Regions from separate parts of the Citrobacter sp. U14242 genome, predicted to be linked through region 1. Evidence: predicted binding sites of a transcription regulator. Region 1 holds the regulator's gene; each other region holds the start of a gene.
What was found. The regulator PhoB, encoded in region 1, activates phosphate uptake and scavenging genes when phosphate is short. The targets are predictions, from matches to a motif close to CTGTCATAAAACTGNCNNAT.
Positions count from the first base shown of each region.

Region 2: uvrB (excinuclease ABC subunit UvrB) is a predicted target of PhoB. The motif match lies at 3,307-3,326, and genes of this name have one in related genera.
Region 3: kdgR (DNA-binding transcriptional regulator KdgR) is a predicted target of PhoB. The motif match lies at 3,803-3,822, and genes of this name have one in related genera.

Region 1 covers NZ_JBKGLW010000003.1:282,376-292,307, reverse strand. The annotation lists gene araJ (MFS transporter AraJ) at 1-189, opposite strand, end outside; gene sbcC (exonuclease subunit SbcC) at 384-3,527, opposite strand; gene sbcD (exonuclease subunit SbcD) at 3,524-4,726, opposite strand; gene phoB (phosphate response regulator transcription factor PhoB) at 4,917-5,606, shown strand; gene phoR (phosphate regulon sensor histidine kinase PhoR) at 5,657-6,952, shown strand; gene brnQ (branched-chain amino acid transporter carrier protein BrnQ) at 7,360-8,679, shown strand; gene proY (proline-specific permease ProY) at 8,760-9,932, shown strand, end outside.
Region 2 covers NZ_JBKGLW010000008.1:194,002-203,933, forward strand. The annotation lists gene yvcK (uridine diphosphate-N-acetylglucosamine-binding protein YvcK) at 32-940, shown strand; gene uvrB (excinuclease ABC subunit UvrB) at 1,056-3,077, opposite strand; gene ACLJXE_RS15045 (ABC transporter ATP-binding protein) at 3,846-4,568, shown strand; gene bioD (dethiobiotin synthase) at 4,534-5,232, opposite strand; gene bioC (malonyl-ACP O-methyltransferase BioC) at 5,225-5,980, opposite strand; gene bioF (8-amino-7-oxononanoate synthase) at 5,964-7,121, opposite strand; gene bioB (biotin synthase BioB) at 7,118-8,158, opposite strand; gene bioA (adenosylmethionine--8-amino-7-oxononanoate transaminase) at 8,235-9,524, shown strand; gene ACLJXE_RS15075 (kinase inhibitor) at 9,582-9,932, shown strand, end outside.
Region 3 covers NZ_JBKGLW010000009.1:174,064-183,995, reverse strand. The annotation lists gene ftsI (peptidoglycan glycosyltransferase FtsI) at 1-764, opposite strand, end outside; gene cspE (transcription antiterminator/RNA stability regulator CspE) at 984-1,193, opposite strand; gene ACLJXE_RS16725 (DUF2627 domain-containing protein) at 1,206-1,349, opposite strand; gene ACLJXE_RS16720 (YebO family protein) at 1,988-2,272, opposite strand; gene mgrB (PhoP/PhoQ regulator MgrB) at 2,347-2,490, opposite strand; gene ACLJXE_RS16710 (YobH family protein) at 2,655-2,894, shown strand; gene kdgR (DNA-binding transcriptional regulator KdgR) at 3,000-3,791, opposite strand; gene ACLJXE_RS16700 (MFS transporter) at 3,967-5,340, shown strand; gene htpX (protease HtpX) at 5,388-6,269, opposite strand; gene prc (carboxy terminal-processing peptidase) at 6,462-8,510, opposite strand; gene proQ (RNA chaperone ProQ) at 8,530-9,216, opposite strand; gene ACLJXE_RS16680 (GAF domain-containing protein) at 9,313-9,810, opposite strand.

The DNA.
Region 1 (9,932 bases):
ATTGGAAAACACGGCGATAATGGGGGCGCCGATGACAACGCCAAAGGCGTAAAACGAAATCATATGGCCAGCATCGGGGATGGAAATGCCCACGTCACGTGCCAGTTCGGTTAATACGCCCATCATGCCAAACTCGGCCATGCCCAGCCCAAACGTCCCGAGGGCTAAAGAGAAAATGACTTTTTTCATACTACCTGCCAACAATAAAGACGCAGGATATGCGCCACAGCGCCGAATGCTCGCCGCCAATAAAGGGATAGCTTGCGGATAAGAAAGAGAGATTGCCATTTCATATCCGTCTTTGTGTATTCACGATCGTGCTATGTATTATGCCGGATGGTGCTTGCGCTTATCCGGCCTGCGAAATCGCACCCACTGACCGATTACTCCACCGCAAACATCTTGTCGAGTTTGCTGTAACCTAATCCATTGATTTTTTTAACCTTGATCTGCACGGGAATACGTTCTTTCATCGCTTCGACGTGGCTTATCACACCAATGGTCTTGCCCGTGGCGTTCAGGGCGTCCAGCGCGTCGAGGGCGGTATCCAGCGTTTCGCTATCCAGCGTACCGAAGCCTTCATCGAGGAACAGGGAGTCAATGCGAGTTTTGTGACTGACCAGATCGGACAACGCCAGCGCCAGCGCCAGACTCACGAGGAAGCTCTCGCCGCCGGATAGCGTGCGGGTATCACGCACGGCATCGGCCTGCCAGGTATCCACCACTTCAAGTTCCAGCGCCTCACTGGCCTTGCGTTGCAACAGATAGCGACCGTGCAGGCGGGTCAGCTGATTGTTGGCCAACCAGACAAGGTTATCCAGCGTCAGTCCCTGGGCAAATTTGCGGAATTTATCACCTTCTTTCGAGCCGATCAGCGCATTCAGGTAGCCCCAGTCTTCGACCTGCTGTGAGGCCTTTTCAATCTCTTGCATCAGGGTCTGCTGTTGCTGCCGGTTTTCGGCATCCTGCCGGAGCTGCTGGCGAATTTCGCCCTGGCGCGTGGTGTTATCCCGCAGTTGTTGCGTGAGCAGTGCCAGTGCATCGCGAAGATATTCCACGGTGAGTGTGAGATCCGCGCCAGCAGGCGGTTGCTGCTGATGCGTTGCCAGCGCCTGCTGAGCCTGGTTAAGCAGTGTTTGCGCCTGTTGTCGCTGGCCTTCCAGCGACTGCTTAAGCTGCTCAAGATGGTTAAATGCCTCTTCATCCAGCAGGGCAGCAAGGAAGGCGTCGCGATCGTCAAAAACACTGGCCTGCAATGCGCTATCAAATTGTGCCTGTATCTCAATTGCGCGTTGAGCTTCCTGGGCTTCCTGTTGTTGCAGCGACTGCCACTGGCCCTGTAATGAGAGGCAGTCGTCGTGCACCTGCCGCCAGTTTTCCAGCGCCAGGCTTTCTGTCGTTTCTTCCTTTGTGCCGGTTTCGGGCAATGTTTCCAGCAATGGCGCAAGCTGTGCCATTTTCGCCTGGAGCTCGGTCAGTTCATTCTGACGACGCTGCCACATCTGCGCTTCGCCCGCACGTGCGTTAAGCCAGGCGGTGATATCGTCATCGGCAGGAAGCGACAGACCGTAGCGGGTTAATTCAGCGAGAAGCGTAGTCTGCCGCTGTTCAATATGCCGCTGAAGCTGGGTTATCTGTTCGGAATGCGCAGTAATTTGAGCCTGCAGGGCATGACGCAGGCTCAACTGGTGAAGCTGTTGTTCGTGTTCCTCCTGGGCTGCAAGCCAGGGGGCGATATCATCCTGCGGTTGTAACGTTATGTTCAGACGGGTAGTCAGCGCCTGCCACTCTTTAGTAAGTGCTTGCTCCTCCTGAGAAAGCGTCTGTACCTCGCGTTCATCGCGCTGTAACTGTTGGGTTATCGCGTCGAGCTGTCCGCGTAGCGTTGACCCCTCATCGGCCAGCGTTTTGACCTCTTTTTCTAATGCATCCCGTCGCGCCTGATTGACGCTGAGTTCGAGTGTTTGATAGTGCTCAATGGCCGGATGCGTCGTGGAGCCACAAAGTGGACAAGGCTGTCCGGATTGCAGTAAAGCACGCTGGCTTTCCAGATCTTTAATCCGTGCTTCCTGCTCGCAGAGCGTTTTTACATCGGTCAGATGCTGATTTTTATCTTTATAACGCTGACGTTTTTCTGCCAGGGCCGCGTTGCGCTGAGCTTGCTCCTGCTGCCGCTGCTGAATTGTGCTGCGTAGCTGTACCAGCTGTTTTTGTTTCGGTGCAATTTGTCCATGCAGATTGCTCAGTTGCTGGCGTAATGGACGCCACTGTGAGTGCTGCGCCAGTGCTACCGTGACCTCTTGCGCGTTAAGGGCCAACGAGGGAAGCGGCAGTGCATCCAGCTTGCGTACGTCGCTGTCGCGTAGTTTTTGCCACTGACGTAGCTGGTCGTTAGCGTCAGATTGCTGTGCCAATAGCGCTTTCCATCCTGCCAGTTCGCTGCTCCATAAGCGGAAACGGTCATGTTCGTTCAGCCAGTCGGTTAGCGTCTGCTGTTCGGTGAGCAGGGTCACCGACTGTTTTTGTGCCTGCTGACGGATGCGCCCACGCAGCGTTAAGCTGCTTTGTAAGCGAGCATTCACTTCCTGAATATTCTGTCGTGTTCGGCTAAGCGTGGCGGATTGTTCCTGAATTCGCTCCCAGTGCGGGCGCAACGCTCTGGCGGGATGTGCCAGGCTGAGTGTCGCCAACTGCGGCTGTGCTTTTTCTTGTGCCTCTTTTGCGGTTTGTAATGCTTGCTGGTGGCGGCGTATTTCCGCCTGCAGCTCATTTTGTCGGGTGAGCCAATTAAGATGCTGTTGCTGGATGTGCTGACGGGTAAGATGCTGTTTCTCTTCGTCAGTAAGTACCTGCAAACTTTCTGTCAGTGACTGCACCTGCTCTGCGGCGAGCAGGGCAACACCGCTGGCCTGCGCCTGTAGCTTTTCCAGCGCAGTGCGCGCCGCTTTATGTTTTTCGAACACCATGGCGGAGATTTGTCCATAAATCTCGGTCCCCGTCAGTTCTTCCAATAGCTCGGCGCGTTCTTTCGGTTTGGCATTGAGAAAAGCAGCGAACTGCCCCTGAGACAGCAGCATAGAACGGGTAAAGCGTCCGTAGTCCAGCCCGGTAAGTTCGGCAGTGATTTCCAGCTTGTCTTTAACTTTATCGGCGAGGATTTTGCCATCGGCGCAGCGAGCCAGTTCGACACGCGGAACCTGCAGGTTACCTTCTGGTTGATTGCGCGCGCGGTTCTGACTCCAGAATGCGCGATAGGCTTCGCCTCTGACCTCGAATTCAACTTCGGCCAGACATTCCGCCGTGTCGCGGGTCATCAGGTCATTTTGCGACTGCGATACGGTATTGAGTCGTGGTGTTTCGTGGTACAGCGCGAGGCAAATGGCGTCCAGCAGGGTGGTCTTCCCGGCACCGGTTGGACCGGTGATGGCAAACAGCCCGTTGCTGGCAAAAGGCTCTGCCGTGAAATCAACTTTCCATTCCCCTTTCAGGGAGTTGAGGTTTTTCAGACGCAGGCTGAGAATTTTCATGCTTCGGTCTCCCCGGCGAGCGTGTGTAAGGTCGTGTTAAACAGGTGATTCAGGCGCTCACGCTGTGGATCGTCGAGTTCTTCCAGCGCCAGACGGCGGTCAAATACCTCTGTCACGCTCAATTCACTCAACGTTTCACGTCGTTCATTGGCCATGATGCGCTCGCGTTGTTCACGGCTACGACGCACCAATAAGACTTCTACCGGTAAATCCTCGGTCAGGGCCTGGATTTTGCGCTGCATATCGTGCAGATAGTCATCGGTTGCGATTTCTATATCTAACCACACCGGCGGTTCCTGTTGCGTGTCACGCCATTGTTCCAGCTGTGCGCTAATCGTCGCTATATCGCCTTTCAACACGGCAAGCTGTTGGGTTACTGGCACGATGAGGTTTTCAACGGCGCTCAGCTTACCGTTTTCAAAGCTCACCAGGTGGACGCATTTGCTTTTGCCGCACTCGTCAAAACTGAGTGCAATTGGGGAGCCGCAATAGCGAATATGTTCTGTACCGCCGATGACCTGTGCCCGGTGAATATGTCCCAGCGCGATGTAATCCGCTGGTGGGAAATTTTGTGCCGGAAAAGCATCCAGCGTCCCAATATAAATATCACGTACGGCGTCACTTTTACTGGCACCGACGGTGGTCAGATGTCCTGTCGCAATAATCGGCAGATTCTGGTCGCCACGCAGCGCGCAGGCGTCCTGATATTGCTGTTGGTAATAGTCGGTGATTGCACCTAATACATGCTGCTGTTTTTCGTGACCGGTTAGCCCCGCCTGGCTGGTAATGATGTCACGTGGGCGTAAAAAAGGAACCGGACAGAGGATCGCGCCCGGCATGCCGTCGCGTTGAAGTAGCACTTGCGGTGCATGGCCCGCGCTGGCCACGACGGTGGTGTTGAGGAACGCCAGAATATCGCGGGATTCATTGAGTGTGGCAACGGAGTCATGGTTTCCTGCCAGCACGACCAGATGACAGCCTGTTTGCTGTAGATTGACAACAAAACGGTTATAGAGCTCGCGGGCGTAGCTTGGCGGTGAACCGGTATCAAAAATATCGCCTGCCACAATAATGGCATCCACCTGATGGGATTGTGCCGTTTCCAGCAGCCAGTCGAGAAAGGCCTGGTGTTCAGCGGCGCGGCTCTTGCTGTAGAAATTTTGGCCCAGATGCCAGTCAGACGTGTGGAGGATGCGCATAAGAGTTCCATGACAAAAAAACGATGGCGGAGATTATAACCTTGCAAGGGCGGTAATATCTTGTTTCCGGGCTGTCATAATTCGCCTGGCTGCGTTAAACCTGGACTATCTTTTCATAAATCTGTCATAAAAGTGACGCATAATGCCACGGTATTGATGGCAAACGATTTAATTATAAACAGGGCAAATCATGGCGAGACGTATTCTGGTCGTAGAAGATGAAGCTCCAATTCGTGAAATGGTCTGCTTCGTGCTCGAGCAAAACGGTTTTCAACCCGTAGAAGCCGAAGACTATGACAGTGCTGTGAACCAACTTAATGAACCCTGGCCGGATCTTGTCCTGCTTGACTGGATGCTTCCCGGCGGCTCGGGTCTACAGTTTATTAAACACCTCAAGCGTGAAGCGATGACGCGGGATATCCCCGTGATGATGCTGACGGCGCGCGGTGAAGAAGAAGACCGTGTGCGGGGACTGGAAACCGGCGCGGATGACTATATTACTAAGCCGTTCTCTCCGAAGGAGCTGGTGGCGCGTATTAAAGCCGTATTACGACGTATTTCCCCCATGGCGGTGGAAGAGGTTATCGAGATGCAGGGGCTGAGTCTTGACCCTACCTCGCACCGTGTGATGACCGGTGAGGACCCGCTGGATATGGGACCTACCGAATTCAAATTGCTCCATTTCTTTATGACCCATCCTGAGCGTGTCTACAGCCGCGAGCAATTACTCAATCATGTGTGGGGAACCAACGTATATGTAGAGGACCGGACGGTCGATGTACATATTCGTCGATTGCGTAAAGCGCTGGAGCATAGTGGGCATGATCGTATGGTGCAGACGGTACGCGGGACGGGATATCGCTTTTCGACTCGCTTCTGACTGCAGGTAATAAGAGCCTGAGGGATTAGGCTGTAAATGGAGTGTGACGTTTGCTTGAACGATTGTCATGGAAAAGGCTGGTACTGGAGCTGATCCTCTGCTGCATACCGGCTTTTATCCTTAGCGCTTTTTTTGGTTATCTACCCTGGTTTTTACTGGCGTCGGTAACGGGTCTGCTTATTTGGCATTTCTGGAATTTATTGCGGTTGTCCTGGTGGCTGTGGGTCGACAGGAGTATGACGCCTCCACCGGGGCGTGGCAGTTGGGAGCCACTGCTCTACGGCCTGCATCAAATGCAGTTGCGTAACAAAAAGCGCCGTCGCGAATTGGGTAACCTCATTAAACGTTTTCGCAGCGGTGCCGAATCACTGCCCGACGCAGTGGTGCTGACCACTGAAGAAGGCGGGATTTTCTGGTGTAACGGACTGGCACAGCAGGTTTTAGGGTTACGCTGGCCGGATGATAGCGGGCAAAACATTCTTAACCTGCTGCGCTACCCGGAATTCACTTTATACCTGAAAACGCGCGATTTTAGTCGGCCGATCAACTTGGTTCTCAATACCGGACGGCATCTGGAAATTCGTGTAATGCCCTACACCGATAAGCAATTGCTGATGGTGGCGCGTGATGTTACGCAGATGCACCAACTGGAAGGTTCCCGGCGTAACTTTTTCGCCAACGCCAGCCATGAGCTGCGCACACCGCTGACGGTGCTGCAAGGTTATCTGGAGATGATGCAGGAGCATCCGCTGGAAGGGACGACGCGAGAAAAAGCGCTGCATACCATGCGTGAGCAAACCTACCGTATGGAAGGGCTGGTGAAGCAGTTGCTGACACTGTCGAAAATTGAAGCTGCACCGACGATGATGCTCAATGAAAAGGTGGATGTACCGATGATGCTGCGCGTGGTTGAACACGAAGCACAAACGCTGAGCCAGCATAAACACACGTTTACTTTTGATGTTGATAGCCAACTGAACGTGCGGGGCAACGAAGAACAACTGCGTAGCGCAATCTCAAACCTCGTGTATAACGCGGTGAATCACACGCCTGCGGGAACGCATATTACCGTACGCTGGCAGCATGTGGCGTCGGGAGCGGAGTTTAGCGTGGAAGATAACGGTCCGGGTATTGCTGCTGAGCATATTCCACGTCTGACTGAGCGTTTTTATCGTGTAGATAAAGCGCGATCCCGACAAACGGGGGGGAGCGGATTAGGACTGGCGATTGTGAAGCATGCTCTGCATCATCACGACAGCCGTTTGAATATAGACAGTACCCCAGGCAAAGGAACACGTTTTAGTTTTGTGCTTGCGGAACGTTTAATTGCCAAAAATAACGGTTGAAACGTATTCGTAAGCTTATCTTTCCAAAAGCCAGCGCAAGCTGGCTTTTTTTGTTGCAGTCAATAAATAGATCCTGAATTTTACGACGTTTGATTGTTTTTTGTTCGCATGATTACCCATGTCTTTTTCCAGGGAATGGTGTTTTGTGCTGGCTCAATTTTTCATATCGCTATATTGTTCTGGTTTTTAGATCCCACCTTGCTTTAAAACGTTATAAGCGTTTAAATTGCGCATCAAATGCTGTCATACCGACTGCATTTACGCGGTAAATCGAAAAACTATTCTTCGCCGCGCCATGCAGGGAGAATTTCCCGCTGGAGTTGCTTAAAAATTCCGCTGTATCATCCCGCGGGGAAAGGCAGAAAATTAAACGTTTTCAACACCACATCCACAGGCAGTAAGACTTTATGACCCATCAGTTAAAATCGCGCGATATTATCGCTCTGGGATTTATGACATTTGCACTGTTCGTTGGTGCAGGTAACATTATTTTCCCCCCAATGGTTGGTTTGCAGGCAGGCGAACACGTCTGGACTGCAGCCTTTGGCTTCCTGATTACCGCCGTAGGCCTTCCGGTACTTACCGTGGTCGCACTGGCGAAAGTAGGCGGCGGCGTGGACAGCCTGAGCACGCCTATCGGTAAAGTTGCCGGTCTGCTGCTGGCTACCGTCTGCTATCTGGCCGTGGGGCCATTATTCGCCACGCCGCGTACCGCAACGGTTTCGTTCGAAGTTGGGATTGCACCGTTGACCGGTGATTCCGCGCTGCCGCTGTTCATCTACAGCGTGGTGTACTTCGCGATTGTGATTCTGGTGTCACTGTATCCCGGCAAACTGCTGGATACCGTGGGCAACTTCCTGGCTCCGTTGAAAATTCTGGCACTGGTTGTGCTTTCCGTGGCGGCGATTGTCTGGCCAGCGGGCCCGATCAGCAATGCGATGGAAGCCTATCAAAACGCAGCATTCTCGAATGGCTTTGTGAACGGCTATCTGACGATGGATACGCTGGGTGCGATGGTCTTTGGTATTGTTATCGTGAACGCTGCTCGCTCGCGTGGCGTTACCGAAGCACGTCTGCTGACGCGTTATACCGTCTGGGCGGGTTTGATGGCGGGTATCGGCTTAACGTTGCTGTACCTCGCGTTGTTCCGCCTGGGTTCAGACAGTGCGACGCTGGTCGATCAATCTGCTAACGGTGCGGCAATTCTGCATGCGTATGTTCAGCACACCTTCGGTGGTGCAGGCAGCTTCCTGCTGGCGGCGTTGATTTTCATTGCTTGCCTGGTGACTGCGGTTGGACTGACCTGTGCGTGCGCCGAGTTCTTCGCACAGTATGTTCCACTGTCTTATCGTACGCTGGTGTTTATCCTTGGCGGCTTCTCCATGGTGGTCTCTAACCTTGGCCTGAGCCATCTGATTCAGATCTCTATTCCAGTGCTGACGGCTATCTATCCGCCATGTATCGCACTGGTTGTATTAAGTTTTACCCGCTCATGGTGGCATAATTCTTCCCGCGTCATTGCACCTGCGATGTTTATCAGCCTGATTTTTGGTATCCTTGATGGCATTAAAGCTTCTGCAATTGGCGATGTCTTACCAGCCTGGACCCAGCGTTTACCGCTGGCAGAACAAGGGCTGGCGTGGTTGATGCCAACAGTCGTGATGGTGGTCCTGGCCGTTATCTGGGATCGCGCAGCGGGTCGACAAGTGACCTCCAGCGCACACTAATATCACTGACAATAAGTTTTAACCACGGGGCTATTAATATGGCCCCGTGGTTTTTTATTGTGTTAACAGGTTAGGAATCGATGGAAAGTAATAACAAGCTAAAGCGTGGGCTGAGCACCCGGCACATTCGCTTTATGGCACTAGGTTCAGCAATTGGTACCGGGCTGTTCTACGGTTCAGCCGATGCCATCAAAATGGCGGGGCCGAGCGTGTTGCTGGCCTATATTATCGGTGGCGTCGCGGCGTACATTATTATGCGTGCGCTGGGCGAAATGTCAGTCCATAACCCCGCAGCCAGCTCTTTCTCGCGCTATGCGCAGGAAAACCTCGGACCGTTGGCTGGCTACATTACCGGCTGGACCTACTGTTTTGAAATCCTGATTGTCGCCATTGCCGATGTGACAGCCTTCGGTATTTACATGGGCGTCTGGTTCCCGGCCGTACCGCACTGGATTTGGGTACTCAGTGTCGTGCTGATTATCTGCGCTATTAACCTGATGAGCGTGAAGGTGTTTGGTGAGCTGGAATTCTGGTTTTCGTTCTTCAAAGTTGCCACCATCATCATCATGATTGTTGCTGGTTTCGGCATTATCATTTGGGGGATTGGCAACGGCGGGCAACCGACCGGCATCCATAACCTGTGGAGTAACGGCGGGTTCTTTAGCAACGGCTGGCTCGGGATGGTGATGTCGCTGCAAATGGTGATGTTCGCCTACGGCGGGATTGAGATTATTGGTATTACCGCGGGTGAAGCAAAAGACCCGGAAAAATCTATTCCGCGCGCAATCAATTCTGTCCCCATGCGCATTCTGGTGTTTTATGTGGGGACGCTGTTCGTCATTATGTCTATCTACCCGTGGAACCAGGTCGGCACAGACGGCAGCCCGTTCGTCCTGACATTCCAGCACATGGGTATTACCTTTGCGGCAGGCATTCTCAACTTTGTGGTTCTGACTGCGTCGCTGTCAGCCATTAACTCTGATGTCTTCGGTGTAGGCCGTATGCTGCACGGTATGGCTGAGCAGGGTAGTGCACCAAAAATGTTCGCTAAAACCTCGCGCCGCGGCGTGCCGTGGGTAACAGTGATGGTGATGACGATTGCGCTGTTGTTTGCGGTATATCTAAACTACATCATGCCGGAAAATGTCTTCCTGGTGATCGCTTCGCTGGCAACGTTCGCCACGGTATGGGTGTGGATCATGATCCTGTTGTCGCAGATTGCCTTCCGTCGTCGTCTGCCGCCGGAAGAAGTC
Region 2 (9,932 bases), on a different contig from region 1:
TAACGCCGATCAATTGATATCAGGAATAACTATGCGCACTCGTACGCTGGCAGATCTGGATCGCGTTGTCGCTCTCGGCGGAGGGCATGGATTAGGACGCGTTCTGTCGTCACTTTCCTCTTTAGGCTCACGCCTGACGGGCATCGTCACGACCACCGATAACGGTGGTTCCACAGGGCGAATTCGCCGTTCAGAAGGCGGTATTGCCTGGGGAGACATGCGGAACTGCCTCAACCAGTTAATTACCCAACCCAGCGTCGCATCGGCGATGTTTGAGTACCGTTTTGGCGGTAATGGCGAGCTTTCCGGCCATAACCTCGGAAATCTGATGTTAAAGGCGCTCGATCACCTCAGCGTGCGGCCTCTGGAAGCCATCAATTTAATTCGCAGCCTGCTAAAAGTTGATGCGCATTTAATTCCCATGTCAGAACTGCCGGTGGACCTGATGGCGCTGGACGATCAGGGACATGAAGTGTATGGCGAAGTAAATATCGACCAGCTCACTACCCTGCCACAAGAATTAATGCTCTCACCTAAAGTTCCCGCTACGCGAGAGGCAATTGAAACCATCGCAGAAGCGGATCTGATCCTGATAGGACCGGGGAGTTTTTATACCAGCCTGATGCCGCTACTGCTGCTTGACGAACTGGCGCAGGCCTTGCGTCGTACGCCGGCTCCAATGGTTTATATCGGCAATCTGGGACGTGAACTCAGCCTGCCTGCCGCCAGCCTGACGCTTGCCGATAAGCTGGCTATCATTGAGCAATATGTTGGTAAGAAGGTGATTGATGCGGTGATTGTAGGGCCAAAAGTCGATGTTTCGGCCGTGACCGACCGCATTGTGATTCAGGATGAACTGGAAGCCAGCGATATCCCCTATCGTCATGACCGTCAGTTGCTGCATAGCGCGCTGGAGAAAGCGGTGCAGGCGTTAGGTTGAACGTATTTGCCTGATGCGCTGCGCTTATCAGGCATACAAAACGCTCTGCGGCACCAAACACAGCCTGGTGCGCTTATAGGCCGGATAAGGGATTCATCCCGCATCCGGAACACGCTTACGATGCCGCGATAAACAACTCACGCAACTGATGCAACTGGTCACGGATCTGGGCGGCCTCTTCGAACTCAAGGTTCTGCGCATGCTGCATCATCTGACCTTCTAACTCGTGAATCTTCTGCTGCAGCGCTTTCGGCGTCATATCCAGCTCAACAACCTCGGATTTCGCCCCGGCACGCGACTTCCCTTTGCCTTTCGCTTTGGTCTTCGCAATATTCTGACCCAACGCCAGAATATCAACGACTTTCTTGTTCAGCCCCTGTGGCGTAATACCGTGCTCTTCGTTATACAGTTGCTGCTTCTCGCGACGACGTTCGGTCTCACCAATGGCCTTCGCCATCGATGCGGTAATTTTATCGCCGTAGAGAATCGCTTTACCGTTGATGTTACGTGCCGCTCGACCGATGGTCTGGATAAGCGATCGTTCCGAACGCAGGAACCCTTCTTTGTCCGCATCCAGAATCGCCACCAGAGAGACCTCTGGCATGTCCAGGCCTTCTCGTAACAGGTTGATACCCACCAGCACGTCAAACTCGCCCAGGCGCAAATCACGAATGATTTCCATGCGTTCCACGGTATCAATGTCGGAGTGCAAATAGCGCACCCGCTCGCCGTGTTCTTCGAGATATTCGGTGAGGTCCTCCGCCATCCGTTTCGTGAGTGTCGTCACCAGCACGCGTTCGTTAATCGCCGCGCGAGTGCGGATCTCAGACAGCAGGTCATCAACCTGCGTCGCGACCGGACGAACTTCAATTACCGGATCCAGCAGCCCGGTTGGTCGCACCACCTGATCGACCACGTCATCACCGGATTTCTCCAGCTCATAATTGCCCGGTGTCGCTGAAACATAAATGGTTTGCGGTGCCAGCGCCTCGAACTCTTCAAACTTCAGCGGACGGTTATCCAGCGCCGACGGCAGACGGAATCCATATTCAACCAGCGTCTCTTTTCGTGCCCGGTCGCCGCGGTACATCCCACCAATTTGCGGAATCGTTACGTGGGATTCATCCACCACCAACAGACCATCGGCAGGCAGGTAATCAAACAGCGTCGGCGGCGGCTCGCCCGGACCGCGTCCGGACAGATAGCGTGAATAGTTTTCAATACCCGAGCAGTAACCCAGCTCGTTCATCATTTCCAGATCGAACTGCGTACGCTGGCTTAAACGCTGTTCTTCCACCAGCTTGTTGTTCGCCAGCAGGATTTTGCGGCGGTCCGCCAGCTCAACTTTAATTTCTTCCATTGCCTGCACAATACGTTCGCGCGGCGTCACGTAGTGGGTTTTCGGGTAAATGGTGAAGCGCGAAATAGTGGATTCAACCTGCCCGGTTAGCGGGTCGAACAGCGACAAGCGCTCAACTTCTTCATCAAACAACTCGACGCGCAGTGCAATATCGTCAGATTCGGCTGGAAAGATGTCGATCACCTCACCACGCACGCGGAACGTCCCGCGCTGGAATGCCTGATCGTTACGCGTGTATTGCAGCTCAGCAAGCCGACGCAGGATCGCGCGCTGGTCGATAATCATCCCCACCGTCAGGTGCAACATCATCTTCAGATACAGATCCGGATCGCCCAGACCATAGATCGCGGAAACCGAGGCCACCACCACCACATCCCGCCGTTCAAGCAGAGCTTTGGTCGCCGACAAACGCATCTGTTCAATGTGTTCGTTTACCGACGCATCTTTCTCGATAAACGTATCAGAGCTCGGGACATAAGCTTCCGGCTGATAATAGTCGTAGTAGGAGACGAAATATTCCACTGCGTTATCCGGGAAAAACTCTTTCATCTCGCCATACAACTGGGCTGCGAGGGTCTTGTTAGGGGCCAGCACCATAGTCGGACGCTGTAAGTCCGCAATCACATTGGCGATAGTGAATGTCTTCCCCGACCCCGTCACCCCGAGCAGCGTCTGATGCGCCAGACCATCCTCCAGCCCTTCTTCCAGGCGACGAATCGCCTCAGGCTGATCGCCAGAGGGTTTAAAAGCGGAATTCAGTTTGAACGGTTTACTCATGGGCAGTTACCTGAAGCAATGGGCGGGCAGGTGTGTAATTTTACTCGCAGCAGTATATTTTGCCAGTAAAATATACTGGATGAAAAAACAGTAACGCGCCAGATTATTTCTGTTACGCCATCAGAAAGCCCGTCATAGCAGGCTAAAATTTTGGCACTGGCGAGATAAAACACCAGTAAAAATGTGTTATCCCCAAACCAATGACTTTTTTAACATTTGTCAAGACGGCAGATGAAAGTTTTATGGCAACGCATGACGCTTCTGCGACAGCCATTGCTTTTATCTAACATTCTGAATTTCAATAACTATTCTCTCGAGCCGTCTTTCGCATCAATTTAGTCGCAGGCCGCGTCTTCTCTCGCTTACATTGTGTTTTCTAACTCTAATACACAAGGTTATCCACAGGAATAGTGGATAACTGCCTCCAGCCCGTGCTGACTGCCGCCTGGCAAAAACACCGACTTGCTCTTTTCGGGTGGGATAAAAAACAATTATCGCCATTTTTTTATATTTATCAGCTAACGCAGCCCTGGACGCAGCCGAGATCTTGCTCGCATTTTCACCATTTACCTGCCTGCACCATCCCGACGCGACCAGGCACTGGCAATGTGCACAAAATCAAGTCAGGTCGTTAAAAGCCAGACATCGCTGCCGGTAGATCACGCTATCCCGCTGTTTTTCGTGTAGTTCCCTTTTCTGGCAAGAGATTTGCAATTTTCTTCTGCTCCCCGGCCTGTCGGGCGGATAACATCATGATGGAGAAAACCTATGTTGAGTCTTCGTGCGGTGAATCACTATTACGGTAACCAGCACACGCTATGGGATGTGGATCTCGACCTGCAACCCGGCAAGTGTACCGGTGTGCTGGGACTTCCGGGGATGGGGAAAACAACGCTTGCCAATTGCATCATCGGCAATTTGCCGATTGAAAGCGGTACGATGGTCTGGTATCAGGCTGGGGCACCACCGTGCGATCTGCGGCCAATGGCAATGGTCAACCGTATCGCCCTGGGTATTCGCTATGTCTCACAAGAACGGCGTATTTTTTCGCAGTTGACCGTCGAGGAAAACCTGCATATTGCGCGTAAAGCGATCGGGGAAAACGCGGCGATGACCGGCAGCGATATATACCGCCTCTTCCCACAGTTGTACAGTCTGCGTCAGACCAAAGGGGGGGTCTTATCAGAGGATGATCAGCACCAGCTCGCGCTCGCCAGCGCACTGGTTACACGCCCACGCCTGCTGATCCTCGATGAGCCTACGCGAGGCACGGGCCAGGCGTATGTTCACAAATTGGGCAATCTGATCGTGCGCCTGAGCCAGGAGTTGGGTATCGCCATTATGCTCGCAGAACAAAGCCTGCCGTTTATTCGTCGGGTCGCGGATTGCTATTGCCTGTTACATCGCGGACGCAATGTGGCCCAGGGACAACTGGCGCAGCTCAACGACCCGTTTCTTAACGACTGGATGGCACCAGAGGCAAAACGCTAAGGTCGAGATAGTGACCTGTCGTTGCGCGTTCTGGCTCGTCTTCCAGCCAGGGAATTTCCCCCAGCAGCTGGGCCGGAATCGCGCGCTTCAGCGTTGCCATATATTCAGCATGGCGTTTCCCTGGTGGAGCCACATCATTGGCAACCCACCCCGCCAGCGTCACCCCCGCCTGTTGTACCGCTTGCGCAGTCAGAATGGCATGGTTGATACAGCCAAGCTTGACGCCAACCACCAGAATCACCGGAAGTTGTTCTGTTTGTACCCAGTCAGAAAAACTCAGCGTGGGTGAAAGCGGCGTAAACCAGCCGCCAGCGCCTTCCACCAGCACCCAGTCGGCTTGCATTTGCAGTGCCTGTAAACCAGCAGACATCACTGAAGCCAGAATCGGTCGCCCTTCATCAGCGCTGATGATATGCGGTGACGTGGGTTCGGCAAAGGTATAGGGATTGATTGCCGCATAGTCCAGTGCCAGCGTGCTGTTACGTTGCAACGCCAGGGCATCGCTGTTACGCAAACCGTCCACCGTCATTTCACTGCCCGACGCAACCGGCTTATAGCCAATGGTCCGATAGCCCAGTTTCCCAGCAGCCTGCAGCAGCGCACAGCTGGCGATGGTTTTACCGACTTCGGTGTCGGTCCCGGTGACAAAATACGTTTTAGTCACGTTGAATCACTCCCAAAAAAAGATGATACGTCAGCGGGTATTTCCCCTGCTGCTGGGGCCAGGCTAACTGAAGCTGGTGCAGCTGTGAGCGAGTCAGCACGCGCTGCTCGCGTCCATCATGGAGATGCGTCGCACCGATCCCTTTGAGCGAGCGCATGGCGCTCAATGCGTCGTCAAACCACAGTGTCACCGTATGAAGCTGATACTCGACGTCCCAGCCATGCAGAGCCTTTTCAAGTTGCTCCACGGGCAAGAAACGGTTGATGTGCTCCCGGTCATCCACCGCCTGCCACGCCCGGCGTAATTCCGGCATCGAGCCGTGCGCCAGCGTACTAAATGCCACCGTGCCTCCGGGGCGCACAACCCGGCAAAGCTCGTTTAACGCCCCGCGTAAATTATCACACCACTGAACCGCCAGATTGCTCCATGCCAGGTCAAAAGTGGCGGCGTTTTGTGGGATGGCTTCAATATCCGCCAGCAGATAGTGGTGGGCGGCATTTTGCCGCTGTGCCTCTGCCAGCATTTGTTCAGAAAGATCCAGTGCGCTGACTTCGCTTCCCTGCTCACGCCAGTAGCGACTCATGCGCCCAGGGCCGCACCCCGCATCCAGTACCCGTGGGAAATCCCGTTCGCCAAGCAGCGTCAGCAAGGCATCGGCGCTTTGGCACTGTAGCCCGGCATGTTGTTCATAATGGGAAGCGGCGCGCCCAAAGGCGGCAGCAATGGCCTGTTTATTGACCTGTGCCATGCAGCACCTCCAGTAAACGGTCGATATCCTGGCATTCATGAGCCTGCGTCAGCGTCAGCCGTAATCTGGCGGTGCCGACCGGTACCGTAGGAGGCCGGATAGCTGTCACCCAACAACCTTGAGCGCGTAAAGCTTCCGCCAGTTGCAGCGCTTTATGATTATCGCCCACGATCAATGGCTGGATGGCACTGTCCGAATTTGCCAGCGTGAAATCCGGAATGTCCAGGCCGGCACGAAAACGTTGGATCAACATCGCCAGTTTTTCCCGGCGTTCATCGCCCTCACGACTGCGGATCACCGCCAGCGCAGCACGTAAGGCCTGCGCCTGCGCCGGAGGCATACTGGTGCTGTAGATCAGATGACGGGCAAACTGCAGCAGATAGTCAGCCACACTGTCAGAACACAGTATTGCCGCACCGCTGACGCCAAATCCTTTTCCGAACGTCACCACCAGCAACTCGGGCTTAACCTGCTGTTGCCAGCACGATCCGCGGCCTTCTTCACCAGTGACACCAATACCGTGCGCATCATCCACCAGCAACCAGGCCCCCTGGCGTTGCGCTGCGGCATGGATATCCGCCAGCGGCGCGCTATCGCCATCCATGCTGAACACGCCTTCGGTCACCACCAACTGTTGTCCCGGACAGGGGGCAGACAGCAGACGAGCCAGATGTTGCGGGTCGTTATGGGGAAAACGGCGTAACGCGGCGGGACTCAGGCTGGCCGCTTCCAGCAACGAAGCGTGGCTGAGGCGGTCGGCGACAATCCGGTCATCTTTGCCCATCAACGCGGTGATCACCGCCTGGTTGGCAGCAAAGCCGGAGATGAACAGCAATGCGCGTGAATAACCCAGCCATTGCGCTAACTCCTCTTCCAGCGCCTGATGCGCAATGGAATAACCGCTGACGTGACCAGAGCCGCCGCTGCCGACGCCAAACCGTTCCGCCCCCTGCTGCCACGCGCACACAATTTGCGGATGGTGACTTAGCCCAAGGTAATCATTGCTGGAAAAATTCAGATACTGACGACCGTCGGCCTGCAGCCAGCGCCCGGCTCCCTGCGTCACTGCATAACGCCGACGCAAGGCATCGGCAGAACGACGCGCCGCCAGCGCATCGTCAATTTTTTGCTGCCAGGTCATACGGTGGCCGCGTTGTAGTAGTCGTCGGTATCCGGCGTGCGCAGGGCCTGTTCCAGGCGCTGTTGCTGTTCGTTATCGCCCGCCAGCACTGCCGTTTGCTGTGGATTCAGACCCAGCTTGCGAAACAGCAGCAGGTCTTTATCTTCGTTTGGATTCGGCGTAGTCAGCAGTTTGCAGCCGTAGAAAATCGAGTTGGCCCCGGCCATAAAACACATTGCCTGGGTCTGTTCGTTCATCTGTTCGCGTCCTGCGGAAAGGCGCACGTACGAGGTCGGCATCATGATACGCGCCACCGCGATGGTGCGGATAAAATCAAACGCATCCACATCGTCGTTATCCGCCAGCGGCGTGCCTTTTACTTTCACCAGCATGTTGATGGGCACGCTTTCCGGCGGCGTGGGCAGGTTCGCCAGTTGCAACAGTAAACCGGCACGGTCAGTAACCGTTTCACCTAAGCCGACGATGCCACCTGAGCAGACTTTAATCCCCGCTTCACGCACTTTATCCAGCGTATCAAGTCGCTCCTGGTAGGAACGGGTGGTGATGATATTGCCGTAGAACTCCGGCGAGGTATCGAGGTTGTGATTGTAGTAGTCGAGACCCGCGCTGGCCAGACGTTGCGCCTGCGTTTCGTCCAGCGTACCCAGCGTCATACAGGTTTCCAGCCCCAGTTCTTTTACGCCCTGGACCATCTGCTCCAGGTAAGGCATATCGCGATCATGCGGATTCTTCCACGCCGCCCCCATGCAAAACCGCGTTGAACCGGCCTGTTTCGCCTTACGCGCAGAGTCCAGAACCTGCTCAACTTCCATCAGACGCTCGGTTTCCAGACCGGTTTTATAGCGGGAACTTTGCGGGCAGTATTTGCAATCTTCCGGACAGGCGCCGGTTTTAATCGACAGCAGTGTACTCACCTGTACCTGCCGCGGATCAAAATGCTGACGGTGCACCTGTTGCGCTTCAAACAGCAGATCCAGCAGGGGTTTTTCAAATAATTCGGTGACTTGCGACATTGTCCAGCGAGAAGTGTGGGCCATATTGATATACGTTTCATTGTGAGTTTCGTGTAGACTCGTAAACCTAAATCTTTTTAATTTGGTTTACAAGTCGATTATGACAACGGACGATATTGCTTTTGACCAACGCCATATCTGGCATCCCTACACCTCTATGACCTCCCCTTTGCCGGTTTACCCGGTGGCACGCGCCGAAGGTTGCGAACTGATTTTAGCCAGCGGTGAAAGACTGATTGATGGCATGTCATCCTGGTGGGCGGCGATCCACGGCTACAATCACCCGCAGTTGAACGCCGCGATGAAAACGCAGATTGATGCCATGTCACATGTGATGTTTGGCGGTATTACCCATGCCCCGGCCATTACGTTGTGTCGTCAGTTGGTAGACATGACACCCAAGGCGCTGGAGTGCGTTTTTCTCGCGGATTCAGGTTCGGTTGCCGTCGAAGTGGCAATGAAAATGGCGCTGCAATACTGGCAGGCAAAAGGCGAAGCGCGCCAGCGTTTCCTGACGTTTCGTAATGGCTATCACGGTGACACCTTCGGCGCCATGTCGGTCTGCGATCCCGACAACTCAATGCACAGCCTGTGGAAGGGTTATCTGCCGGAAAACCTGTTCGCCCCGGCCCCGCAGAGCCGCATGAACGGTGAGTGGGATGAACTGGATATGGTACCGTTCGCCCGCCTGATGGCCGCACATCGCCACGAGATAGCGGCGGTGATCCTCGAGCCGATTGTGCAAGGTGCAGGCGGTATGCGTATGTATCACCCCGAATGGCTGAAGCGTATTCGTAAGATGTGTGACCGTGAAGGTATCCTGTTGATTGCCGATGAAATCGCCACCGGTTTTGGTCGCACGGGTAAGCTGTTTGCCTGTGAACATGCCGGCATTACGCCGGATATACTGTGCCTCGGCAAAGCGTTAACTGGCGGCACGATGACCCTTTCCGCAACGCTCACCACGCGCCAGGTGGCGGAAACCATCAGCAACGGTGATGCTGGCTGCTTTATGCACGGCCCGACCTTTATGGGTAATCCGCTGGCCTGCGCCGTCGCCTCGGCCAGTTTGTCCCTGCTGGAATCGGGCGAGTGGCGCTCACAGGTGGCAGCTATCGAAGCGCAGCTTCATCGTGAACTGGCACCGGCGGCGGATTCCGCGTATGTCGCCGACGTGCGGGTGCTTGGCGCCATTGGCGTCATTGAAACTACGCGTCCGGTGAATATGGCCGCATTACAGAAGTTCTTTGTTGAACAAGGCGTGTGGATACGGCCATTTGGCAAACTCATCTACCTGATGCCGCCGTACATTATCCAGCCAGATCAACTGCGTCGCCTGACAAAGGCCGTGAACGATGCTGTGCGCAATGAAACATTTTTTAGTGAATAATCAGCGGTAAGTTATGAGGTTTCTGGCTACACTTTTTGGCTAACGAGAGGAGTCAGCATGAAATTAATCAGCAACGATCTGCGCGATGGGGAAAAGCTACCACATCGTCATGTCTTTAACGGCATGGGATATGACGGGGACAATATTTCCCCACATCTGGCGTGGGACGATATACCCGCCGGGACCAAAAGCTTTGTCGTGACCTGCTACGATCCTGATGCGCCAACCGGCTCCGGCTGGTGGCACTGGGTGGTGGTTAACCTGCCTGCAGATACCCGGGTTTTACCACAAGGGTATGGCTCCGGACTGGTTGCACTGCCGGATGGGGTAATTCAAACCCGAACAGATTTCGGAAAAGCGGGCTATGGCGGTGCGGCGCCACCGAAAGGCGAAACGCATCGCTATATC
Region 3 (9,932 bases), on a different contig from region 1:
GCCGCACCAGAATCCGCTTTATTCCATGTCACGGCATTGTCCAGCGCATCTTCAGTCACCGTCTGCAGGCGTTCATCAATACTGAGCTGCAATTCGTGCGCGGGAACCGGCATCACTTCCGTGATATTTTCAATCACATGCCCGAACTTGTCTTTGCGCACAAGGCGAGAGCCGGGTTTACCCATCAACTGACTGTTGAAACTTTTCTCCAGGCCTTCAATACCTTGTCCATCAATGTTCGTAAAGCCGATGAGATTCGCCGCCACATGACCTGCGGGATAGAAACGGCGGGATTCTTCGCGCAGATTGATCCCTGGGAGATTAAGATCATCGACCCACTCTGCCTGCTGTGGGGAAATCTGTCGTGCCAGATAGATAAAACGCCCGGTAGGGTTACTGTTTACACGTTCCGCCAGTGAACTGAGTGACAGATGCAGGGTTCTGGCCAGTGCTTGCCAACGCTCGTTATAACCCACGCCCCCCTTGCTTATAATGGTCTTGGGATCGGCCCAAACTGCATTCACTGGCACGCTTACTGCGAGGGGACGTCCTTCTCTGTCGGTAATCATCCCGCGCGGTGAGGCGATGGTGACTTCACGTAACGAACGCATATCCTCCTGCTTGACCAGACTTGTTGGGGTGACGATTTGTAACCACGCAACCCGACCAAGCAACAATCCCAGACTCAACAATATTGCCACACAAAGCAGGGCAAAACGTACGGGAGTAAAATTGCGCGCATCGCCGTCGTTTTTCTTTTTCACCGGGGCTCCAGCATGATAGTTTTTCAGGTGACTGATTTAACGGGAATTACCGGGAGAAAGCGGGAAAAACAATGCTACGAACATCACGCCTTTGCAACAAAGCACTAATGGAGAGGCATTCAGAAATATTTTGACGTAATTTGAATTAAAAAGCCCCGCATAAGCGAGGCTTTATATCTGAATTGGTTGCGCCTGAGCGCTTCAAATAAGTGGTATCGATCAGATAGCTGTTACGTTAACAGCAGCCGGACCTTTCTGGCCGTCCTGAATTTCGAACTCAACGTTCTGGCCTTCAGCCAGAGTTTTGAAGCCGTTACCCTGGATAGCGGAGAAGTGTACGAACACGTCTTTGCTGCCATCAGCCGGAGTAATGAAACCAAAACCTTTGGACTCGTTGAACCACTTAACTTGACCTTTAATCTTTGCCATTTGCAAAATTCCTTAGAGTATTTTCTTCGCCCGCAGGCATAACATAGATAAAACTGAGACATTACTGCTTGAGGCACTAATATAAGGTTCGGCAGAGAAGCGGTATTCAACGTCAACGTGTTTACTCAGGACTTCTTTACTGAAAATGCCACACATAAACAGAACTGTACCTCGTTTAACCCAAACCGTGTTATCACATACAACGTTAATAATGGCAAGCCATTTTTAAACGTGTCTCGATCGGTCGCACAAATCCCGCAGTTCATCAAACAACAACTGCACAGTTATGCGCCAGGCCAGGTAGAGATATATCCCCGCCTCTCACCCTTGCCCCGGCTGGCCTGCGCCGTAGCAGGGACTTTTCTACCATAGCTCATAAGGTTGAACTGTTCCAGATTATCTGTCACGGCCTCTGCCAGATATCATTTTTTATGCTTAGTAATGCATAAAATATCACAAGCATAAAAATGAGATCAGCATTCTGGTTTTGCACCAAAATAATGAAAGAATGATGACAACGCACAAAAAAAAGCAAGAGAAACGTTTCGCTGATAATAAAACGATCGGTATCACAAAAATGACACAATCATATTATTAATCTATGGATAATTATATTTATGTCGAATCAGAGATAAGATATTAATTGGTCAGCGCATCTGGAAAAACGCAGGTTCCACGTGTGCCAACGCAGTAATTGCTGGATTGTTGCAGAAGAAAATAATCTGATATCGTTGACGACAGGATGAAGCATCTGAGAATAGCATCTACAGACTCTCACCCTGTCTTTCTGTTTACTACCGTTCGGCTACCAGGCGAATGATGTCATCATCTTTATCCTGAGTTTGCACCGCAGCAGGCTCTTCTGCTTTTTCCGGTTCGTTAGCTTCACAAAGACGACGGAGCAATGCGTTCTGTCGTTTTTGCTGATCCAACAACGCCTCAAGCAGTTCAATCTGCTCGTTGGTACGCGAACTTGCCCGATTGATGAAAAACCACAATACAAGCCCGATGACCAGAACCACCACCGATACCGCTAAAGACGCAAAACTCAACGCGCCAGAATTCAAAACTTCGTTCATTTCACCACCTCAATGTAGACAGCGTAGTTTACCACTGCCGCACAAGAAGGTAATCAACTGTTACTGAAATGCGCTTACCAGGGAATAAATTTATTGATGGCGCAAATTCCGCTGAAAAATTGTACGTCCTGATCGCACATGATGTTGAACACCTGCGCCCACATCAGTATGCATACCAGCACGACAACTATCAGGACCACCCATCGAATTTTTTTCACTCCAACTCCACTCTCCGAATCTACAGCTTATGTTGATAAATTATCATGAGTTACCTAAACCCTAAGTTAACTGTAACGGCATTAAATGTTTTTAGGAATGATTCACTTGTTTCATCCCATGTACGGGCTAATCTAATAATAACGAGAAAAGATAAGAGGTTGTAATGCGTCTGATTATCCGCGCTATTGTGTTGCTCGCTCTGGTTTGGATCGGTTTATTACTGAGTGGCTACGGCGTTTTGATAGGAAGTAAGGAGACTGCAGCAGGTCTGGGCCTGCAATGTCAGTATCTGACCGCCCGTGGGACCAGCACCGCGCAATACGTCCATACCAACAGCGGCATCATTGGCCTGTCAGATTGTCCCCTGTTGAGGAAAAGCACTGTAGTTATCGATAACGGTTAATATAGCAGCAAAAAGTCAGTATGTTATTTGCTCCGGCTACGGCGTCAGGTCGTAAAAAACCCGATACGCTGTATCGGGTTTTTTGCATATCGCAACGCGTTAAAATCAGAACGGGTAATCGTTATAACCCATTTGCTCTGAAATCTTACGCGCTGCAGTGTGCAGCATTTCGACATATTCGTGCAAACGTTCTTCAGAAAAACGCAGCGTCGGGAATGAGATACTCAGACCTGCAATAACCACACCGAAACGATCAAATACCGGTACACCTATGCAGCGCAGTCCTTCTTCCTGCTCCTCGTTGTCTTCGCCATAGCCCTGCTCACGGACTTTGTCCAGCAATACCAGCAACTCATCGGTGTTCGTGATTGTACGATCGGTACTGCGTTTGTACTCAATACCATCCAGAATTTGTTTCACTTCATCGCGGTCACGCCATGCCAGCAGCACTTTACCAATGGCGGTACTGTACAGCGGATTACGACGACCTACACGGGAATACATGCGCAAATTGTACATCGAGTCGATTTTATGGATGTAGACAATGCTGTCTTCATCCAGCGCACCGAGATGTACCGTTTCTTTGGTCAGACGCGAAAGCTCGCGCATCTGGATGTCAGCGCTACGGATCAGATCAACGTTTTGTAATGCACGCGCGCCCAGCTCAAATAGTTTCAGGGTCAGGGAATATTTCTCAGACTCGCCTTCTTGTGCCACATAACCCAGCGTTTTCATGGTCTGCAAAAAGCGGTAAACGGTGCTTTTAGACATCATGACGCGTTGTGACAATTCGGTAATACCAATTTCGCGCTCTTCACCCAGCGCCTGCAGGATGCCAAAAACCTTCAGCACGGAAGATACAGAATCGGGTTGTTTATCCAGATCTGCGATAGCCATTTACCACCTCATTGCGAGTGTTTTATAAAAATCAGAACCGGTTTTTATTATAATTTCACGTACCAGCCGTCGCAATCTGTCTTTGCTCACTTAGTTACAAATCTGCGACCTAACGCCTGAATATCAATGCTAAAATTATTATTCTCATCATAATTTCCGACAAAATTGACTTCCTATGGAAAAAAATCAGGCTGATGGCCTGCCATTGCCCCAGCGGTACGGTGCAATTTTAACCATTGTTATTGGCATCTCTATGGCTGTACTGGACGGCGCAATTGCTAACGTTGCCCTGCCGACGATTGCCACCGATCTTCAGGCCTCCGCGGCCAGCTCAATCTGGGTCGTTAACGCCTACCAAATCGCAATTGTCGTATCACTCCTGTCACTCTCATTTTTGGGTGATATGTTTGGCTACCGACGCATATACAAGTGCGGACTGGTGGTATTTCTGCTCGCATCACTTTTCTGTGCCCTTTCCGATTCGCTGCACATGCTAACACTGGCGCGTGTGGCTCAGGGTTTCGGCGGAGCGGCATTGATGAGCGTAAATACAGCACTCATTCGCCTGATTTATCCGCAACGTCAGCTTGGGCGAGGCATGGGGATCAACTCCTTTATCGTGGCGGTTTCCTCAGCAGCAGGCCCGACTATTGCAGCAGCGATCCTCTCTATTGCCTCGTGGAAATGGTTGTTTCTGATTAACGTCCCACTGGGAATTATCGCGTTGCTGCTGGCCATGCGCTTCCTGCCACCTAATACACCGCGTAGCAATAAGCCACGTTTTGATCTGCCCAGCGCGGTGATGAATGCGCTAACGTTTGGTTTGCTAATCACCGCACTTAGCGGTTTTGCACAAGGGCAATCACTTACGTTAATTGGTGCTGAGCTCGTAGGCCTCATCGTGGTAGGTTTCTTTTTTATCCGTCGTCAGCTCGCACTGCCAGTACCGTTACTACCGGTTGATCTGCTACGGATCCCCCTTTTTTCACTCTCAATTTGTACGTCGATATGTTCATTCAGCGCGCAAATGCTGGCGATGGTTTCCTTGCCCTTCTTTTTACAAACCGTACTGGATCGTAGCGAAGTCGAAACAGGGTTACTACTGACCCCGTGGCCGCTCGCAACCATGGTCATGGCGCCGCTGGCTGGTTATCTGATTGAACGCGTTCATGCGGGTCTTTTAGGTGCGCTGGGGATGGCCGTCATGGCAAGCGGGTTATTTTCGCTGGTGCTACTGCCTGCCGCACCTTCTGATTTTAATATCATCTGGCCGATGATTTTATGCGGTGCGGGTTTTGGCTTGTTCCAGTCACCGAATAATCACACCATCATCACCTCCGCACCACGTGAACGCAGTGGCGGTGCGAGCGGGATGCTGGGAACGGCACGCTTGCTTGGACAAAGTACCGGGGCAGCGCTGGTTGCATTGATGCTAAACCAGTTTGGCGACAGCGGCACGCACGTCTCGCTGATTACTGCGGGCATCCTGGCAACTGTTGCGGCAATTGTTAGCGGATTACGCATAACCCAACCCCGGATTAATGCATAAAAAAAGCGCGTCTTTCGACGCGCTTTTGCTTTTTCGTTTACCACGGACTACTTCAGGTATTCACCACTACGCAGCGCTTCAATACGTTTATCCAACGGTGGGTGAGTCATAAACAGCTCACTCAACGATTTGGATTTACCGTTGATGCAGAACGCCATCATGCTGGTCGCTTCCTGCGGCTCATAACTGGTTTTCAGACGCTGCAATGCGGCAATCATCTTCTCACGACCAACCAGTTTTGCAGAACCTGCATCCGCATGGAATTCACGATGGCGTGAGAACCACATGGTAATAATGCTCGCCAGAATACCAAACACCAGCTCCAGGACCGTCGCCACGGCAAAATAGATTAATGGATTGCCGTTACTTTCCTCCCCTTCATCGCGGTTCCCGCCCATAAAACCAGCGGCAATCTGCGCAAGAATACGCGAAATGAAGATAACAAAGGTGTTCACTACCCCCTGAATCAGCGTCATGGTAACCATATCGCCATTGGCAATGTGGCTAATTTCATGCGCAATAACAGCTTCAGCTTCATCCGGGCTCATGTTTTGCAGCAGGCCAGTACTAACGGCTACCAGCGAAGCATCCCGGCGTGCGCCGGTAGCAAACGCGTTAATATCCGGCGCATGGTAAATAGCCACCTGTGGCATAGCGATCCCGGCCTGACGAGCCTGTGTCGCTACCGTATTCATCAGCCAGCGTTCTCTCTCATTACGCGGCTGCTCAATAACTTCTCCACCAACGGACTTTAACGCCATCCATTTGGACATCAGCAGCGAAATGAAGGAACCACCAAAACCAAACAGCAGTGCCATAATTAACAAGCCTTGAACGCTGCTTGACTGGATCCCTGTCAGGCTCAATACCAGCCCGAAAACGACCATCACAGCCAGGTTCGTCAGCAGGAAGAGCGCGATTCGCATCATAATTTTCTTTTAACCTCAATTTAACAAAACGCACTATGCGATTACCCATATCGTATGGGTCTTACGGCTATTTTCAAGCATGCCTAGGTGCTAAGTCACCAGAAAGACACAACTTTACATTTTAACGTATCAGACTGACGACTTCATGCGTTTGTTAAAAAAACAGGCACAATTTCTTGTGCCTGTTTGACGTTATTGACTGGTCGCGGGCTGTTCCGCTGGCTTTTCTTTTTCAAGATGCGCCAGGTCGAGCGCGATTTTCACCGTTTCATCCAGATACGGATCTGGCTCCTGGTAATCCTTCGGCAGATCGTCCAGTTTCTTCAGCAACGGCTTACCTTCTCGCTTAAACCGATCGTTGATACGTGCCAGACGCATTGCGTCATCTTCGTTATTCTCTTTCTCACGCTGGGCGTAATTCAAAGAGGCGATGTTGCGCTTATCCTTCATCGCGTTGAAACGCGCAATGTCTTTCATGATGTACTGGAACTCAGGATCGTTCGCAATACGCGCATTGTGCTCTTTCAGCAATTCCGGTCCAAACGGCGTCAGGTTATCGGACTTAGTGTAGGTTGCAGCATCAATGCTGTCCCACGGCAGCGCGTTATCTTCGAACTTCTCACCGGTTTCGGTTTCTTCATTACCTGTCGGCATGATGATATCCGGCGTTACGCCCTTACGCTGCGTGCTGCCACCATTAACGCGGTAGAACTTCTGAATGGTGTACTGAACAGAACCCAGTGCCGGCCATTCCGGACGCAGCATCTGATCGTAAATACGATTCAGAGAACGATACTGCTGTACGGTGCCTTTACCAAACGTCGGTTCACCGACAATCAGCGCACGGCCGTAATCCTGCATCGCCGCGGCAAAAATCTCTGATGCCGAGGCACTGAAGCGATCAACCAGCACGACCAGCGGGCCTTTGTAGTAAACAACGCCATCGGTATCGCTGTCTTCACGCACTTTACCATTGTTGTCGCGAACCTGAACCACCGGACCAGAAGGTATAAACAGACCAGAAAGCGATACGGCTTCGGTCAGTGCTCCACCACCGTTGGTGCGCAGATCGATAATCACGCTGCTGACATTCTGTTTTTCCAGTTTCTGCAGTTGAACTTTGACATCATCTGTCAGGCCAACATAAAAACCCGGAATATCCAGAACACCGACTTTTTCTTTGCCAACGGTTTTCACCGACATTTTAACGGCACGGTCTTCCAGGCGAATACGCTCACGCGTCAGCGTAACAGTACGTGTCTTGGTGCCCTTACCTGCCGGCAGGATTTCAAGGCGAACCTTGCTGCCTTTTGGTCCTTTGATCAGCGCGACAACATCATCCAGACGCCAGCCAATCACATCCACCATGCCTTTACCGGTCTGACCGACGCCAACAATACGATCGCCAACGCTTATCGCTTTGCTCTTAGCTGCCGGGCCACCTGCAACCATGGAGTTAATGACGGTGTAGTCATCATCCATTTGCAGAACCGCGCCAATACCTTCCAGAGACAGGCTCATTTCAGTATTGAACTGCTCAGTATTACGTGGAGACAGGTAGTTAGTATGCGGATCGATTTCGCGTGCAAACGCGGTCATCGCCAGTGAGAACACATCTTCACTGTTTGTCTGTGCCAACCGGCGGATGGCGAATTTGTAACGACGTGTCAGTGTTTCACGGATTTCAGCATCGGTTTTACCCGTCAACTTCAGGCTGAGTTCGTCAAATTTAACCTTACCGTCCCACAGCGCGTTCAGCTCTGCTTCGCTCTTCGGCCACGGAGCTTTACTCCGATCAAGGTTAAAATTGTCGTTACCGGTGAAATCCATTGGACGTGCCAGTACGCTTAATGCGTACTGGTAACGTTCAAACCGGCGCTTCTGCGCCAGATTATAGAGATCGTAAAAGACATCGAGTTTGCCGGTACGCAGTTCATCACCGAGGACGGTTTTCTTTTTGGCAAACTGCTCAATATCGCTCGCCAACAGCACGTTATGGCTGTAGTCGAGCAGATTCAGATAGCGGTCAAAAATTTTCGCCGAAAACGCCTGATCCAGATCGAACTGGCGATAATGTGAACGCGTAAAGCGTGATGTCACACGTTCACTCACCGTCGCATGCTGGGTTTCTTCCTTTAAAACGGGGAGTTGATCGGCACGCGTGATGTCTTCCACAGCGAGTGCCTGGCCTGCAAATGCAAGCAGACCAGCTAACGCAGTAAGCCTAAAAAAAGTGTTCATGCCAGGCCTGGCCTCCGTTTCAGAACACCAGGTGTTCTGCGCGTACAATCAAAGACATACCCGAATTCAGCTGTACACGGACGCCATCTTTGGTGATTTCTAATACGGTGGCATCCATCGCATTGTTACCTGCTTTCACCTTCAGAGACTGCCCTACCGTCAGCACTGAAATATCAGATACTGGGGTATGCTGTTCTTCACGAGGAGCACGCGGTGCTTTTGCAACTGGTTTTTCAGCGCGAGGTTTACGCTCAGCACCCTCTTTACGACGTGGTGCCGGGCGCGGCTTACGTTCACGACGCGGTGCGTCTTCTTTTTCACCCGCAGCGGCCGCCGCTTCGCGTTTTTTCGCCTGTTGCTCTGCACGTTGCGCCTGAACGCGGGCTTTCGCTTCTTCAAGCTGTTTACGCGCATGCTCAACGTGTTGCTCATCCAGCTCACCACATGGGTTACCGTCGAGGTCAACACGCGTTGCGCCCAGCTTAACGCCGTACAGATAACGCCAGCTTGATGTATAGAGACGTAAGGCCGAACGGAGCTGTGTTTTACTGAGGTTCATTTCACCCTCAACACGCTCTACCAAATCCTGAAAAATGCCAATTTTCAGCGGGCGCGCTTCGCCTTCCGCACTAAAACACTGCGGGAAGCGTTCGGCCAGAAACGCGATGACTTCTTTACTGCTATTCAACTTAGGTTGATTTTCCATGAAATTTCCTGATTACAACGGACGTAGCCAACAAGCGCAGGCATGAACAGGCGTCATTATAATGACGTCATCAGTAATTGCTACGTTATCCGTTGATTATCCTGCGACGGTCGCAAAGAATTTTTTGTAATCCGTCGTTGCAAGCACGGTTTCAAGCTGTACCACCAGCGTCCGCAGCCCCTGTTCATCTTCTTCAGTAAAGCGACCAAACGCTGTGCTATCAATGTCCAACACGCCGATAATTTGATTCTCAACCGTAATCGGCAGAACGATTTCCGCATTGCTGGCGGCATCACAAGCGATATGGCCATCAAAGGCATGCACGTCCTCTATACGCTGAACCTGATTCTGCGCCACCGCAGTACCGCACACGCCGCGCCCTACCGGGATGCGTACACAGGCGATTTTCCCCTGGAAGGGACCGAGCACCAGCGTATTGTTCTCAAGCAGGTAAAAACCTGCCCAGTTCACTTCTGCAAGACGTTCGTACAATAACGCGCTGGTATTCGCCAACGTTGCCAGAAAACTGGTTTCACCTGCCATTAATGCCTGAAAATCCCGGTTCAGATCCGTGTATAGCTCTATTTTGTTCATTATGTAATCACTTAGTTGTCTTACTTAAAACTGCAGCCCACTAAAATAAACATTAAATGCGTAAATGCTCAAGATCATTCCCGTCATGGGTTAAGATAACATTACTTCAACACTTTGATTCG